DNA from 2 places in the Streptomyces sp. NPDC044061 genome. Region 2 is predicted to be linked to the other one. Evidence: predicted binding sites of a transcription regulator. Region 2 holds the regulator's gene; the other holds the start of a gene.
What was found. Region 2 encodes HrcA, which represses chaperone genes, less so after heat shock. Its sites were predicted from a motif close to TTNGCACTCNGNNNNNCNGAGTGCNAA; they were not measured.
Positions count from the first base shown of each region.

Region 1 (8,296 bases), on a different contig from region 2:
GGCGCCCCAGCGGCGGAGGACTTCCTCGCCGTTGGCCGCCGTCGTCACACGCTCGACGCCGGGCACGGTCGCGACCGCGCGGCGCAGCGCCTCTCGGGCAAGCGGGGAGTCGTCGCAGACGAGGACGGATGTCATGACCGCCCTCCGCAGCTGATGCGCGTCACCTTGAGCCTCCAGGCTGGTACGGAATCGTCACCTGTGCGGTCGACCGTCTCGGACGCCTGCCCGAGCGCTTGTGTTTTCAACCGCCTCCGCACTCTCAACGACGGTCACTCGAAAGAGTTACGGGGCTGCGTGCCGTCTTCGGCACTCTACGTGAGGGTCCCGACACGGTGCAGACATGCCCAACGGACCCTCAACTTTTCATCACAACCTATGCCCCATTTAGCCGTTTTTGCTCCCGTTTCTCAGTGTCTGGAGCTAGATTCGCAATGAGTCATATTTTCATCTCCTTAGACCGGAGATGTACGGTCGTTGGCACCGTATCCGCCCAGAACGGCTACAAGGGGTCACGTAATGGCAGATTTCTCCCGCCTTCCCGGACCGAACGCGGACCTGTGGGACTGGCAGCTCCTTGCTGCCTGCCGCGGCGTGGACAGCTCGCTCTTCTTTCACCCTGAGGGCGAGCGCGGGGCGGCTCGGAGCGCTCGCGAGAACTCGGCCAAGGAGGTCTGCATGAGGTGCCCGGTCCGTGCGGAGTGCGCGGCGCACGCGCTGGCGGTGCGCGAGCCGTACGGCGTCTGGGGCGGCCTGACCGAGGATGAGCGTGAGGAGTTGATGGGGCGGGCGCGAAACCGCTTGGTGACGGCATCGACCACCAGCGGTGACACCGCCTCAAACCACTGAAGGAACGTTTCTGCACCCACGGACCACCGGGTGCTTCTCTACCCCCATCGGGCACGCCACGTGCGTGCCCGTGATCCTGCCGACGTACCTCTATACGCGCCCGGCCGCCCGGGCCAGCTGCTCCAGCGTCGCCGCCACGGCCGGCACCTGTGCCAGGTCGGGCAGGGTGAGGGCGACGATCTGGCGGCGCACCACCGGTTCCAGCGCCACCGTGCGCACTCCCCTCGGCCGTACCGACTCCACCGCGAGCTGCGGCAGCACCGCGACCCCCAGACCCGCGCCGACCAGGCCGACCACCGCCGGATAGTCGTCGGTGGCGAAGTCGATGCGGGGCGTGAAGCCAGCACTCTCGCACACCTCGACCAGCTGGCCCCGGCAGCGTGGGCAGCCCGCGATCCAGGGCTCCCGGGCCAGCTCGCCGATGGCGACGGACTCCGCGCGCGCGAGCCGGTGCCGTTCCGGCACGAGGGCCACGAGACGGTCCATCAGCAGGGGACGTACTACGAGGTCGTCCCACTCCTCGGCCACGGCGGCGCCCTCGTAGCGGAAGGCCAGGGCCAGGTCGCAGTCGCCCTCGCGCAGCAGCGCCACGGACTTCGGCGGTTCGGCCTCCTCCAGGGAGACCCGGGTGCCGGGGTGGGCGGCGCGCAGGGCCGCCAGGGCGGTGGGGACCAGGGTTGAGCTGCCGCTCGGGAAGGAGACCAGCCGGACCCGCCCGGCCCTCAGGCCCGCGATGGCGGCGACCTCCTCCTCGGCGGCGGTGAGCCCGGCGAGGATCCCGGAGGCGTGCCGGACGAGGGCCTCGCCCGCCTGGGTGAGGCGCATCTCGCGGCCGCTGCGCACCAGAAGGGGGGTGCCCACGGAGGCCTCCAGGGCCTTCATCTGCTGGCTGACGGCCGGCTGGGTGCAGCCCAGCTCCCGCCCGGCCGCAGAGAAGGAGCCGGTGGTGGCGACTGCACGCAGGACGCGGAGATGACGGGCCTCGATCACTCTCCGAGCATAAGCCTGGCTTGGGCCAGACGCCCAATATTGCGTCGACGCTTTGGGGTGCGGTCCCGTACCGTGCGGGCATGAAGCTTCTCTCGGTCAATCTCGGCCACCCGCAGCCGGTGCCGTACACGGACCAGCCCGAGGGCGTGACGGGCATCGACAAGCAGCCGGTCGAGGGGCCGGTGCGGGTGGCGGCTCCCGGGCCCAAGGGGGTCGGCGCGAGCGGCGTCGCCGGGGACACGGTGTGCGACCTGCGCCACCACGGCGGCGAGGACCAGGCGGTGTACGCCTACGCGCGCGAGGACCTGGACGAGTGGGAGCGTGAACTCGGCCGGTCATTGGCCAATGGTTGCTTCGGCGAGAACCTCACGACCGAGGGTCTGGACGTCTCGGGGGCGCTGATCGGCGAGCGCTGGCGGATCGGGTCCGGGCTGGTTCTGGAGGTGACCTCGGGGCGGATTCCGTGCCGTACGTTCCAGGGCCATTTGGGCGAGCGGGGATGGGTCAAGAGGTTCACCCGGAAGGGCCTGACCGGTGCCTACCTGCGGGTGATCGAACCGGGTGAGATACGGACGGGCGATCCGATCGAGATCGTGCACCGGCCGGACCACGCGGTGACGGCGGCGCTGCAGTTCCGCGCGGTCACCACGGAGCGGGAACTGTTGCCCCGGCTGCTCGTGGCGGGCGACGCGCTGCACGGCGAGACGCTGGCCGCCGCTCGCAAGTACGCCGCCGCGCAGGACCGCTGAGGAGCCGTCACGGCGCAGCGGACGCTGTCGCTCCGGGTCACTACCCTTGGGCCATGACAACGGCTCTGATTACGGGATCGACCGCGGGGATCGGTGCCGCGTTCGCGCGGCGGCTCGCGGCTGACGGGCATGACCTGGTCCTGGTGGCCCGGGACACCAAGCGGCTGCGCGAGCAGGCGACCGAGCTGCACGACCGGCACGGCATCGAGGCGGAGGTGCTGAGCGCCGACCTCGCCGAGGACAAGGGCATCGAGGCGGTGGCCGACCGGCTCGGCGACCGGAAGAACCCGGTCGACCTGCTGATCAACAACGCCGGCTTCGGCAACAAGGGCCGCTACCTCGAGGTGCCCATGGCCGATGAGCTGAAGATGCTCAAGGTGCACTGCGAGGCGGTGCTGCGGCTGACGTCGGCGGCGTCGGGGGCGATGCGGGAGCGTGGGCGCGGCGGGGTGGTGAACGTCGCCTCGGTGGCGGCCTTCGTGCCGCGGGGCACGTACGGCGCCTCGAAGGCGTGGGTCGTGCAGTTCACCCAGGGTGCGGCCAAGGACCTGGCCGGCAGCGGGGTCAGGCTGATGGCGCTGTGCCCGGGCTTCGTGCGCACCGAGTTCCACCAGCGGGCCGGGATGGGCACGGACAACATTCCGGGCTGGATGTGGCTGGACGCGGACAAGGTGGTCTCGACGGCTCTGGCCGACCTCGCGCGCGGGAAGACGCTGTCCATCCCGGACCCCCGGTACAAGGCACTGATGGGACTGGTGAAGGTCACCCCGCGCGGGCTGATGGGCGGGATCAGCTCCAGGACGGGGCGCAAGTACGGGCCTCAGTAGGACGGGTGGCGGCCGCGTTCCGGTGGGAAAATGGGCCTGACGGATCCGGACCCAGGGGGCCGGGAGGCGGCGCCATGACGTTCGTACAGCTCATCGACTGCAGGACCAGCCGGCTCGACGAGATGAACCGGCTGATGGACCAGTGGGTCGAACAGACCAAGGGGAAGCGGACCGCGACCCATGCCGTGGTCGGCAAGGACCGCTCGGACGCGTCCCACGTCATCGAGATCGTGGAGTTCCCGTCGTACGAGGAGGCGATGCGGAACTCGAACCTGCCGGAGACCGACCGGATCTTCCGGGACATGGTCGCCCTCTGCGACGAGATGCCGACGTTCACGGACCTGGACGTGGTGCGCGACGAGCAGTTGCAGGCGGCCACCGCGCGCCGGTTCTTCGCCACCGTCGAGGTGCAGGGGCCGCTGCCCCCGCTGAACGGCCTCTTGGCGGAGAACTACCACGACCACGATCCGGCCAACGAACAGGACAACCTCGGGCTGGAGAACATGCGGCGCGAGATCGAGATGTGGCGGGACGCCTTCAGCTTCACGTTCCGGGTCGAGGACCAGCTCACCCAGGGGGACCGGGTCTGCACCCGCTGGACCTGGAACGGCATCCAGACGGGCGAGTTCCTGGGCCTGCCCAACACCGGCAGGCAGGTGTCGATGACCGGCACGACCATCTTCCGGTTCGACGGCGACGGCAAGATCCGTGAGGGCTGGTGGCAGTACGACCGGCTCGGGCTCATGGGGCAGTTGGGGGCGCTGGAGCCGCTGGAGAGCTAGGGATTGCCGGGCAGGTCCTGGGGAGCGCACGACGAAGGCCCGGCCGCCCCTTCCGGGGTGCCGGGCCTTCGCTACGGCTTACCGACGTGCGTCAGTGGGCGTGACCGTGGCCGTGGCCCGCCTCGGCCGGCTCCTCTTCCTTCTTCTCGACGACCAGGGTCTCGGTCGTGAGCAGCAGGGAGGCGATGGAGGCGGCGTTCTCCAGGGCGGAGCGGGTGACCTTGACCGGGTCGATGACGCCGGCCTTGACCAGGTCGCCGTACTCGCCGGTGGCGGCGTTGTAGCCGTTGCCCTTCTCGAGCTCGGCCACCTTGGAGACGATGACGTAGCCCTCGAGGCCGGCGTTCTCGGCGATCCAGCGCAGCGGCTCGACGGCGGCGCGGCGGACGACCGCGACACCGGTGGCCTCGTCGCCGGTCTTGTCGAGGTTGCCCTCGAGGACCTTGACAGCGTGGACCAGAGCGGAGCCACCACCGGAGACGATGCCCTCCTCGACCGCGGCGCGGGTCGCGGAGATGGCGTCCTCCAGACGGTGCTTCTTCTCCTTCAGCTCCACCTCGGTGGCGGCGCCGACCTTGATCACGCACACGCCGCCGGCCAGCTTCGCGAGGCGCTCCTGGAGCTTCTCGCGGTCCCAGTCGGAGTCGGTGTTCTCGATCTCGGCCTTGATCTGCGCGACGCGGCCCTGCAGGTCCTCGTGCTTGCCGGCGCCCTCGACGATCGTGGTGTCGTCCTTGGTGACGGTGACACGACGGGCGGTGCCGAGCACGTCGATGCCGACCTGGTCGACCTTGAGGCCGACCTCCTCGGAGATGACCGTGGCACCGGTGAGGACGGCCATGTCCTGCAGCATCGCCTTGCGGCGGTCGCCGAAGCCGGGGGCCTTCACCGCGACGGCGTTGAAGGTGCCGCGGATCTTGTTGACGACCAGGGTCGACAGGGCCTCGCCCTCGACGTCCTCGGCGATGATCAGCAGCGGCTTGGAGGCACCCGCCTGGATGACCTTCTCCAGCAGCGGCAGCAGGTCCGCGATGGCGGCGATCTTGCCCTGGTGGATCAGGATGTACGGGTCGTCGAGGACGGCCTCCATGCGCTCCTGGTCCGTCACGAAGTACGGCGACAGGTAGCCCTTGTCGAAGGCCATGCCCTCGGTGAAGTCCAGCTCCAGACCGAAAGTGTTGGACTCCTCGACGGTGATGACACCGTCCTTGCCGACCTTGTCCATCGCCTCGGCGATCAGCTCGCCGACCTGCTGGTCCTGGGCGGACAGCGCGGCGACGGCGGCGATGTCGGACTTCTCGTCGATCGGGCGGGCCGAGGCGAGCAGGTCGTCGGAGACGGCCTTGACCGCGGCGTCGATGCCCTTCTTCAGCAGCGCCGGGGAGGCGCCGGCGGCGACGTTCTTCAGGCCCTCGCGGACCAGCGCCTGGGCGAGAACCGTGGCGGTGGTGGTGCCGTCACCAGCGATGTCGTTGGTCTTGGTCGCCACCTCCTTCACCAGCTGGGCGCCGAGGTTCTCGTACGGGTCCTCGATCTCGACCTCACGGGCGATCGTGACACCGTCGTTGGTGATGGTGGGGGCGCCGAACTTCTTGTCGATGACGACGTTGCGGCCCTTGGGGCCGATCGTCACCTTCACCGTGTCGGCCAGCTTGTTGACGCCGCGCTCGAGGGCGCGACGGGCGTCCTCGTCGAACTTCAGGATCTTCGCCATGACAGCGGCAGCCCTCTCGGAAATCTGTGGGTGTAAAGACAACTGCGCCCCGGGCGCCCGGCTTCGTTATCGGTCGCGGGGGCCAGGGGCGCAGCTCAAAGCAAAGGTTTGCTCGAGGTGACTACTTCTCGATGATCGCGAGCACGTCGCGAGCCGAGAGGACGAGGTACTCCTCGCCGTTGTACTTCACCTCGGTGCCGCCGTACTTGCTGTACAGGACGACGTCGCCGACCTTGACGTCGAGCGGAAGGCGCTCGCCGTTCTCGAAACGGCCCGGGCCCACGGCGAGGACGGCGCCCTCCTGGGGCTTCTCCTTCGCAGTGTCCGGAATGACCAGGCCAGAGGCGGTGGTCTGCTCGGCGTCGAGCGGCTGGACCACGATGCGGTCCTCGAGCGGCTTGATGGCAACCTTGGAGCTGGTGGTCGTCACGATCCGACCTCCCCCTTCGGAGATCTCACGGGGTTAACTGTCTGAGGTGGCGACCAGGTGGATCCGTCGTCGCGGGTGCCGGACCTGCCCGTCGCTTGTTTGGCACTCTCCAGGGGGGAGTGCCAGAGCCGAGACTATGACCGGGGTTAGCACTCGGTCAAGCGGAGTGCCAATGCCGTGCGGCGCGTCGGCCGAGATCTTGACTGCGCGGGGTCCGATCGGTGCTCGGAGTCGCCCTCCGCCCAGGGGGTTGCCGCCCCCGCTTCGCCCCTGAACGGGCCTGGTCACCCCCTACAGGTAGTCCTCCAGCCGTCCCACCGTCAGGCCACTCGTCTGTACCAGGCGCAGGAGACGGCGCGTGCGCTCCTTGAGGGTCGGGCCGGTGGCCTCGTCGGGGCCTACGAGGATGATGTCGCCCGGGCGCAGGCGCTTCGCGCCGCCGGCGTAGGTGATGCCGTCGGCGGTCATGGCGGCCCGCCACAGCACGAGCGCGGAGATGCCGCAGTCGGCGGCGGCGCGCAGGGTCGTGGTGTCGTACGTGCCGTACGGCGGCCGGAAGAGGCGGGGGCGGACGCCGAAGCGGGACCTGAGCTTCTCCTGCTGGCCGCAGATCTCGGCGCGCTGGCCGGCGAAGGGCAGGCCGGGCATCGCCGGGTGGTCGAGGGTGTGGTTCTCGATGCCGGCGCCCATCGCGTGCAGGCGGGCGAAGTGGCCGTAGCCGGGTCCCACGACACTGTCGGTGAGGAAGAAGCTGACGGGCAGCCGGAGCCCGCGGACCATGTCGACGAACCGCGGGTCCCGCTCGGCGCCGTCGTCGTAGGTGAGGAAGACGACCTTGTCGGTGGTGGCGACGCGGTGCACGACCCGGGGCAGGGAGGTGTCCGGCCGGAGAGCCGTCAGCGGCCGGACCGGGTGGCTGGGCGGAGCGGCGAGGGGGGCGGTCAGGCCCCAGCGGCGGTAGGCCTGGTCGCCGGCCGGGCTCGGCGGCCGTACCCCCTGGGCCGCCCGCTTGCCCAGGCGTTCGATGGGGTCGACGGACTGGGCGCAGCCGGCGAGGAGGAGAGCCGCGGCCAGGACGGCGGCCGGCCCACCCAGCACCCGCCGCCCACCGCCCCCCACATCTCGCCCACCGGCACACCTGTTCGCCGGACCACCGCCGCCACTTCCCGACGCGAGCCGAGGACGCGCGCCCGCCTCACCGCCACCCCCACTCGCCCGAGCGAGCCAACGACGCCCACCCGCCACACCACCGCCCCCGCTTCCCGACGCAAGCCAAGAGCGCCCACTTGCCGCACCGTCACCCCCACGCCCCGAACCCAGCCGAAGACGAACACCCGCCGCACCACCACCCACGCTTACCGCAGCAAGCCGAGAGCGCCCACTTGCCTTACGGACAACCCGACTTACCGATGCGAGCCAAGGGCGACCGCCCGCCGGATCGCCGCCCTCACCTACCGAAGCGGCCCGGGGGCGACCGCTTGCCGCACGGCCACGCCCAATCACCCAAGCGAGCCGAGGACGCCCACCCGCCCGACCGCCGTCCCCACTGTCCGAAGCAGCCGAACGACGCCCACCCCCCGAATCCCCACCCCCACTCCCCGAAGCCGGCCGCTGCCGTGGCCTGTTGTCGCTCGGGCGGGCCGGGCCTTCGGCAAGGCCTCCTGAGTTGCCCCCCGGTCGCCCCCCGGGCCTCACAGGTAGTCCTCCAGGCGGGCCACGGCGTAGCCCTCGCGCGTGACCTTGTTCAGGAAGCGGCGCATGTCGTCGACCATCGTGCCGTCCCAGTCGGCACGGCCGCGGAAGTGGGTGAGCACGATGTCGCCGGGGTGCAGGCTGCGGTCCCAGTCGCGGTACTCCCAGTGGTCGACGAAGACCTCCTCGTCCCAGATCGGCGCGTACTTGATCCCGCAGGACTTGGCGGCGCGCAGGGTGTCGCCGTTGTAGTTGCCGTAGGGCGG
Region 1 is NZ_JBWKFL010000021.1:111,935-120,230, forward strand. It holds gene AC07CM_RS31045 (response regulator transcription factor) at 1-135, opposite strand, end outside; gene AC07CM_RS31050 (WhiB family transcriptional regulator) at 517-846, shown strand; gene AC07CM_RS31055 (LysR family transcriptional regulator) at 937-1,836, opposite strand; gene AC07CM_RS31060 (MOSC domain-containing protein) at 1,917-2,585, shown strand; gene AC07CM_RS31065 (SDR family NAD(P)-dependent oxidoreductase) at 2,639-3,412, shown strand; gene AC07CM_RS31070 (ester cyclase) at 3,487-4,194, shown strand; gene groL (chaperonin GroEL) at 4,286-5,908, opposite strand; gene groES (co-chaperone GroES) at 6,030-6,338, opposite strand; gene AC07CM_RS31085 (polysaccharide deacetylase family protein) at 6,630-7,436, opposite strand; gene AC07CM_RS31090 (polysaccharide deacetylase family protein) at 8,030-8,296, opposite strand, start outside.
Region 1: the regulator HrcA is predicted to act here: its motif matches at 6,485-6,511, upstream of groES (co-chaperone GroES).

Region 2 (8,296 bases):
CGGAAAGGATCCGCCACCTGGTGCACGACTTCGGCGGCGGTCTCCCCGAGGACGACCTGGCGTTGCTGGTGCTCCAGGCCGAGTGACCGTCGTCGCGGGCGGCGAGTGCGGGACGGACGAGTGCGGGACGACGAGTACGGGACAATGGGAGACATGCCTTCCGCACTTCCCGACGGCGATCCCGTCCCCGACGACGGCGCGCTGCCCGCCGGCGCGCTCGCCGGGGCCGTCGACCGACCCCTCGGGTTCTACCTGCACGTCCCCTACTGCGCGACCCGCTGCGGCTACTGCGACTTCAACACGTACACCGCGACCGAGCTGCGCGGCACGGGAGGAGTGCTGGCGTCCCGGGACAACTACGCGGACACCCTGATCGACGAGATCCGGCTGGCCCGCAAGGTGCTCGGCGACGACCCGCGGGAGATCCGTACGGTCTTCGTCGGCGGCGGGACCCCGACGCTGCTGGCCGCGGGCGACCTGGCACGGATGCTGGGCGCGATCCGCGACGAGTTCGGTCTGGCGCCGGACGCGGAGATCACGACGGAGGCGAACCCGGAGTCGGTCGACCCCGCGTACCTGGCCACCCTCCGGGAGGGCGGCTTCAACCGCGTCTCCTTCGGCATGCAGAGCGCGAAGCAGCACGTGCTGAGGATCCTGGACCGCACGCACACCCCGGGCCGTCCCGAGGCCTGCGTGGCCGAGGCCAGGGCGGCCGGCTTCGAGCACGTCAACCTCGACCTGATCTACGGCACGCCCGGCGAGTCCGACGACGACTGGCGGGCGTCCCTGGACGCGGCGATCGGTGCGGGCCCGGACCACGTCAGCGCGTACGCCCTGATCGTCGAGGAGGGCACCCAGCTCGCCCGCCGGATCCGTCGCGGCGAGGTCCCGATGACGGACGACGACGTGCACGCCGACCGCTACCTGATCGCCGAGGAGACGCTGTCGGCCGCGGGCTTCGACTGGTACGAGGTCTCCAACTGGGCCACCTCCGAGTCCGGGCGCTGCCTGCACAACGAGCTGTACTGGCGGGGCGCGGACTGGTGGGGCGCCGGCCCCGGGGCACACAGCCACGTGGGCGGGGTGCGCTGGTGGAACGTCAAGCATCCGGGCGCGTACGCGGCGGCCCTCGCCTCCGGCCGCTCACCGGGCGCGGGCCGGGAGCTGCTGTCCGACGAGGACCGGCGGGTGGAACGGATCCTCCTGGAACTGCGGCTGCGGGAGGGCGTACCGCTGTCCCTGCTGAAGGACGAAGGGCTCGCGGCCTCCCGGCGGGCGCTGGCGGACGGGCTGCTGCAGGAAGGTCCGTACGCGCGGGGCCGGGGCGTCCTCAGCCTGCGCGGGCGGCTGCTGGCGGACGCGGTGGTCAGGGACCTGGTCGACTGATCGGCGGCCCGGCTACAGTTCCCGGCCATGATCTCTGAGAGACGGCCGGATCCGGACGCGACCGTCCTGCGGTACGGACGGCGGCGCCTGAAGCCCGCGTTGCCCGCTTTCGTGGTGTCCCTCCTCATGGGTGCGCTCGGCCTCGACCTCGTCCTCCAGGGGGGCCGGTGGCCGGGACTGATCCTGCTGCTCCCCGGGGCCCTCCTGATCTGGGTCCTGCGGCACAGATGGAAGGGGCGCGACCTGGTCACCGCGCTCGACTCCCAGGGTTTCTGGTGGATGCGGGGCGAGGAGGTCGCCCTGGTGCGCTGGGACTCACTGGCCGGAGCCGGGATCCACTGGGCGCGCGGCGCCAAGGGAGCACGGGTCTACACGATCGAGCTGTGCCCGAAGGGCGAGATCGACCGCGACGACCCGCTGCTGTGGGAGTTCGTCCGCAGCTGTGAACCCCTGCGGCCCGGCCTGCCGCGCCTGCGCTACCGCGTCGAGATCACTGGCTCCTACAAGGACTACGACGAGGCGCTGCGACGCCGGGCGCCCAGCAAGGTGCGGTTCGGGCCGTTGGAGCGGCCGTTGTCCTACCTGGGCGCCCCGGACCGGGCCGGCCACCGCGAGCGCATGGGCGCCGCCGCCCGGGTCACTCCGGAGCCGTGACGAAGTCGGCCGGGTCACCCCGGAGCCGTCACGCCGCCGCCCCGGTCACTCCGGAGCCGTGACGAAGTCGATCAGCTCCTCGACCCGCCCCAGCAGCTCCGGCTCCAGGTCCTTGTAGGAGCGGACCCGCGACAGGATCCCCTGCCAGGCGGCCCCGGTGTTCTCCGGCCAGCCCAGCGCCCGGCACACGCCCGTCTTCCAGTCCTGCCCGCGCGGCACCCGGGGCCAGCCGGGGATCCCCAGGGACGCCGGCTTCACCGCCTCCCAGATGTCGATGTACGGGTGGCCGACGACGAGCGCGTGCTCACTCGTCACCGACTCGGCGATGCGCCACTCCTTCGTGCCGGGCACCAGGTGGTCGACCAGCACCCCCAGCCGCGCGTCCGGCCCGGGCCCGAACTCCGCCACGATCGACGGCAGGTCGTCCACGCCCGCCAGGTACTCCACGACCACGCCCTCGATGCGCAGGTCGTCGCCCCACACCTTCTCGACCAGCTCGGCGTCGTGCCGGCCCTCCACGTAGATGCGGCCGGCGCGGGCCACGCGCGCGCGTGCGCCGGGAACGGCCACCGAACCGGACGCCGTACGCGTGGGCCGTACCGGACCCGAGGAGGGCCGCACCAGGGTGACCACCCTGCCCTCCAGCAGGAAGCCGCGCGGGTCCATCGGGAACACCCGGTGCCTGCCGAAGCGGTCCTCCAGCGTCACCGTGCCCGCCTCGCAGCGGATCACCGCCCCGCAGAACCCGGTACCCGGCTCCTCCACCACCAGCCCCGGCTCGGCCGGAACCTCCGGCACGGGCTTCGGCTTCTTCCACGGCGGGGTCAGGTCGGCGGAGTACTGGCGCATTCGGATGACGATAGGAGAACCCGCGGACCCCCGCTCACGACACGCCGAAACGCGCCGCCAGCTCGGCGCGTTGACGTCGTACGAAGGCCGCGTCGACCACCGCTCCGTGACCGGGCACGTACACGGCGTCCTCGCCGCCCAGCGCGAGCAGCCGGTCGAGTGCGTCCGGCCAGCGGGACGGGACCGCGTCCGGGCCCGCCTGCGGCTCACCCGACTCCTCGACGAGGTCGCCGCAGAAGACCACCTCGGGGGAGCCGGGGACCAGCACCGCCAGGTCGTGCGCCGTGTGGCCCGGGCCCACGTTGGCCAGCAGCGCCTGGCGGCCGCCGCCGAGATCCAGCGTCCACTCCCCGGAGACCAGATGGCGGGGCGGGGTCAGCGTCTTCGCCGCCTCCTCCGCCTGCGCCGCCGGCAGGCCGTGCCCGATCGCGTCGCGGCGCAGCTCCTCGCGTTCGTACGCGAACACCGCGTCCGTGCCCACCGCCGCGTACACCTCGGCCCCGGCGAACGCGGCCGCGCCGAAGACGTGGTCGAAATGGGGATGGGTCAGCGCGAGATGGGTCACACGGTCGCCGGCCAGTTCCTGCGCCCGCGCCCGCAGCCGCGCCCCCTCGGTCAGGCTCGATCCGGCGTCCACCACCAGCGCCGTGCCCTCGCCGAGGACCAGGCCCACGGTGCAGTCCCAGCCGGGCAGCCGGCACCGCCCCACACCGGGGGCCAGCCGCTCCCACCCCAGGTCTTCCCAAGTCACCGTCATACCGCGACGCTAGCGGTACGGGCGGGTACGACAGGACCGACCTTGCCCAGTGAGTACCCCACGGCCGTACACTGGGCCGGGGAACGCTGGCACTCGGACACGCAGAGTGCCAGGCACACCACCCGAAGGGGCGAGGGACGACATGCTGGAGGTGCGCGCGGATGCTGAGTGAACGCAGGCTTCAGGTGCTGCGCGCCATCGTCCAGGACTACGTGGGCACCGAGGAGCCGGTGGGCTCGAAGGCGCTCACCGAGCGGCACAACCTCGGCGTCTCCCCGGCGACCGTGCGCAACGACATGGCGGCCCTGGAGGACGAGGGGTACATCGCGCAGCCGCACACCAGTGCCGGGCGCATCCCCACCGACAAGGGCTACCGGCTGTTCGTGGACAAGCTCGCGGGCGTCAAGCCGATGACCGCGCCCGAGCGGCGGGCCATCCAGAACTTCCTCGAGGGCGCCGTCGACCTCGACGACGTCGTGGCGCGCACGGTGCGGCTGCTCGCGCAGCTGACCCGGCAGGTCGCCGTCGTGCAGTACCCGTCGCTGACCCGGTCCACGGTGCGGCACGTGGAACTGCTCTCGCTCGCGCCCGCGCGTGTGATGCTCGTGCTGATCACGGACACCGGGCGGGTCGAGCAGCGGATGGTCGACTGCCCCGCGCCCTTCGGCGAGGCGTCCCTGGCGGACCTCAGGGCGCGGCTGAACAGCCGGGTCGCGGGCCGCCGGTTCACCGACGTGCCGCGCCTGGTCGAGGACCTGCCCGAGGGCTTCGAGGCCGAGGACCGCGGTACGGTCTCCACGGTGCTCTCCACACTGCTGGAGACACTGGTCGAAGAGAACGAGGAGCGGCTGATGATCGGCGGCACCGCCAATCTCACCCGCTTCGGACATGACTTCCCCCTCACGATCCGGCCCGTCCTGGAGGCCCTTGAGGAGCAGGTCGTGCTCCTCAAGCTCCTCGGCGAGGCGGGGGATTCGGGCATGACCGTGCGGATCGGGCACGAGAACGCCTATGAGGGACTCAACTCCACCTCCGTCGTGTCGGTCGGCTACGGTTCGGGCGGCGAGGCGGTTGCCAAGCTCGGCGTGGTCGGACCGACCCGCATGGACTACCCGGGAACGATGGGAGCGGTACGCGCAGTGGCACGGTACGTCGGACAGATCCTGGCGGAGTCGTAAGTGGCCACGGACTACTACGCCGTTCTCGGCGTGCGCCGCGACGCGTCGCAGGATGAGATCAAGAAGGCGTTCCGTCGGCTCGCGCGCGAGCTGCACCCGGACGTCAACCCGGACCCGAAGACCCAGGAGCGGTTCAAGGAGATCAACGCCGCTTACGAGGTGCTCTCGGACCCGCAGAAGAAGCAGGTCTACGACCTCGGCGGCGATCCGCTCTCCCAGGCGGGCGGCGCGGGTGCGGGCGGCTTCGGGGCCGGCGGCTTCGGCAACTTCTCCGACATCATGGACGCGTTCTTCGGTACGGCGTCGCAGCGCGGCCCGCGTTCGCGCACCCGGCGCGGCCAGGACGCGATGATCCGCATCGAGGTCGAGCTGGACGAGGCGGCCTTCGGCACGACCAAGGACATCCAGGTCGACACCGCGGTCGTCTGCAACACCTGCAGCGGGGAGGGCGCGGCCCCGGGCACGTCCGCCCAGACGTGTGACATGTGCCGCGGCCGCGGTGAGGTCTCCCAGGTGACCCGGTCCTTCCTGGGCCAGGTCATGACCTCCCGCCCCTGCCCCCAGTGCCAGGGCTTCGGCACGGTCGTGCCGACCCCCTGCCCGGAGTGCGCGGGCGACGGCCGGGTCCGTTCCCGCCGCACCCTGACGGTGAAGATCCCGGCCGGTGTCGACAACGGCACCCGGATCCAGCTCGCCGGCGAGGGTGAGGTCGGCCCCGGCGGCGGTCCGGCCGGTGACCTCTACGTCGAGATCCACGAGCTGCCGCATACGACGTTCCAGCGGCGCGGCGACGATCTGCACTGCACGGTCACCATCCCGATGACCGCGGCGTCCCTCGGCACCAAGGTGCCGCTGGAGACCCTGGACGGCATGGAGGAGGTCGACATCCGGCCCGGCACCCAGTCCGGCCAGTCGATCCCGCTGCACAACCGGGGCGTCACGCACCTGCGCGGCGGCGGCCGGGGCGACCTGATCGTGCACGTCGAGGTCACGACCCCGACGAAGCTCGATCCCGAGCAGGAGCGGCTGCTGCGCGAGCTGGCCAAGCTGCGGGGCGAGGAGCGTCCGCAGGGACAGTTCCAGCCGGGTCAGCAGGGGCTGTTCTCGCGGTTGAAGGACGCTTTCAACGGGCGCTGATTCCGGGCTTTGCCAGTGGTGTATGCCATGGGAAGCCCGGATTCGGACTTGTTCGGAGGACGTGACAACATGCGGTCATGTCCTCCGCACTGACCGATCTCTTCCCCCAGCCGATCGTGCAGGCCCCCATGGCGGGCGGTGTCTCCCTCCCGCAGCTCGCCGCCGCCGTGTCCGAGGCGGGCGGTCTCGGGTTTCTCGCCGCCGGGTACAAGACCGCCGACGGCATGTACCAGGAGATCAAGCAGCTGCGGGGGCTCACCGGCCGTCCCTTCGGCGTGAACCTCTTCATGCCCCAGCCCGAGTACGCGGAGTCGGGGGCCGTGGAGCTGTACGCGCACCAGCTGGCCGGTGAGGCCGCCTGGTACGAGACCGAGCTGGGCGACCCGGACAGCGGCCGGGACGACGGCTACGACGCCAAGCTCGCCGTCCTCCTCGACAACCCGGTGCCGGTGGTCTCCTTCCACTTCGGCGTGCCGAGCCGGGACGTCGTCGACTCCCTCCGCCGGGCCGGGACCCTCACCCTGGTCACCGCCACCACCGCCGAGGAGGCCCTCGCGGTCGAGCGGGCGGGCGCGGACGCGGTGATCGCGCAGGGCGTGGAGGCCGGCGGCCACCAGGGCACGCACCGGGACCTCGCGGAGAGCGACGGCTCCGGCATCGGACTGCTGTCACTGATCGCGCAGGTCCGCGAGGCCGTGAGCATCCCGGTCGTCGCCGCCGGCGGCCTCATGCGCGGCGGCCAGATCGCCGCCGTCCTCGCGGCGGGCGCGAGCGCGGCCCAGCTGGGCACCGCGTTCCTCGCCACCCCCGAGTCCGGCGCGCCCGACCTGCACAAGCAGGCGCTGACCAACCCGCTGTTCGCGCGCACCGAGCTGACCCGCGCCTTCTCCGGCCGCCCGGCGCGCGGACTGGTCAACCGCTTCATGCGCGAGCACGGCCCGTACGCCCCCGCCGCCTACCCCGAGGTGCACCACCTGACCTCCCCGCTGCGCAAGGCCGCCGCCAAGGCCGGTGACGCGCAGGGCATGGCGCTGTGGGCGGGCCAGGGCCACCGGATGGCCCGCGCGCTGCCCGCCGGGGAACTGGTGAAGGCGCTGGCTGCCGAACTCGCGGCCGCCCGGACAGCGTTGTCGGACTTCCCCGGACCCGGAGGTGACGGGCGATGACGGCGCCGGTCTTCGTCGTCGAGCACTTCGACCCGGACGGCCACCGGTACGTCCTGGACGGCCCTGAAGGCCGCCACGCGGTCTCCGTGAAGCGGCTCCAGCCGGGCGAGGAGGTCGTCCTCACCGACGGCGCCGGGCGCTACGCCGTCTGCGAGGTGATCGGTACCGAGGGCAAGGACCGGCTGATCGTCCACATGAGCTCCCTGTCCGAGGAGCCGGAGCCCGCGCCGCGCATCACCGTCGTCCAGGCGCTGCCCAAGGGCGACCGGGGCGAGGTCGCCGTCGAGACCATGACGGAGGTCGGCGTCGACGCCATCGTGCCCTGGCAGGCGGCCCGTTGCATCACCCAGTGGAAGGGCGACCGCGGGCTGAAGGCGCTCGGCAAGTGGCGGGCCACCGCCCGCGAGGCCGGCAAGCAGTCCCGCCGGGTCCGCTTCCCGGAGGTCGCGGACGCGGCGACGACCAAGCAGGTTGCCGCACTTCTCGCCAAAGCCGACTTCGCCGCCGTACTCCACTCCGACTTCGAGCACGGCAGTGCGCCGCTCGCCACCGCCGAACTCCCCGCCGAGGGTGAGATCGTGCTGGTCGTCGGGCCCGAAGGCGGCGTCTCCCGCGACGAGTTGGCGCTCTTCGAGGAGGCGGGGGCACACGCCCACGTGCTCGGCCCCACCGTGCTGCGCACATCCACCGCCGGCACCGCCGCCGCGGCCCTCCTCCTGGGCCGCACCGGCCGCTGGTCCTGACCATCCGGGGGAACACGATGGAACTCGCCCAGGTACGGCTCCTGGTCACCGACTTCGCCGCCTGCTACCGCTTCTACGCCGAGGTCCTCGGCCTCAGGCCGCAGTCGGGCGCGACCGAGGGCCCGTACGAGAAGTTCAGCCCGCACGCCGGTTCCGCCGGGATCGCGCTGCAGGATCGCGCCATGATGGCCGAGATCCTCGACGAACTGGGCGAGACGGCCACCGGGCACCGCTCCCTGGTCGTCCTGCGCGTCGACGACCTCACCGCCTACTGCGAGGAGATCGCCTCCCGCGGCGCGACCGTCCTGCACGGACCGGTCCCCATGACCGACCGCATGCGCGTGGCCCACCTCAAGGACCCGGAGGGCAACCTGGTGGAACTCCAGGAGTGGCTGCTGCTGCGCGGCTGACGGCGACGCGGGGCGG
Region 2 is NZ_JBWKFL010000002.1:397,714-406,009, reverse strand. It holds gene AC07CM_RS04320 (SpoIIE family protein phosphatase) at 1-86, shown strand, start outside; gene hemW (radical SAM family heme chaperone HemW) at 154-1,386, shown strand; gene AC07CM_RS04310 (hypothetical protein) at 1,414-2,040, shown strand; gene AC07CM_RS04305 (DUF3097 domain-containing protein) at 2,086-2,889, opposite strand; gene AC07CM_RS04300 (MBL fold metallo-hydrolase) at 2,924-3,646, opposite strand; gene hrcA (heat-inducible transcriptional repressor HrcA) at 3,808-4,824, shown strand; gene dnaJ (molecular chaperone DnaJ) at 4,825-5,961, shown strand; gene AC07CM_RS04285 (nitronate monooxygenase) at 6,039-7,127, shown strand; gene AC07CM_RS04280 (16S rRNA (uracil(1498)-N(3))-methyltransferase) at 7,124-7,870, shown strand; gene AC07CM_RS04275 (VOC family protein) at 7,888-8,280, shown strand.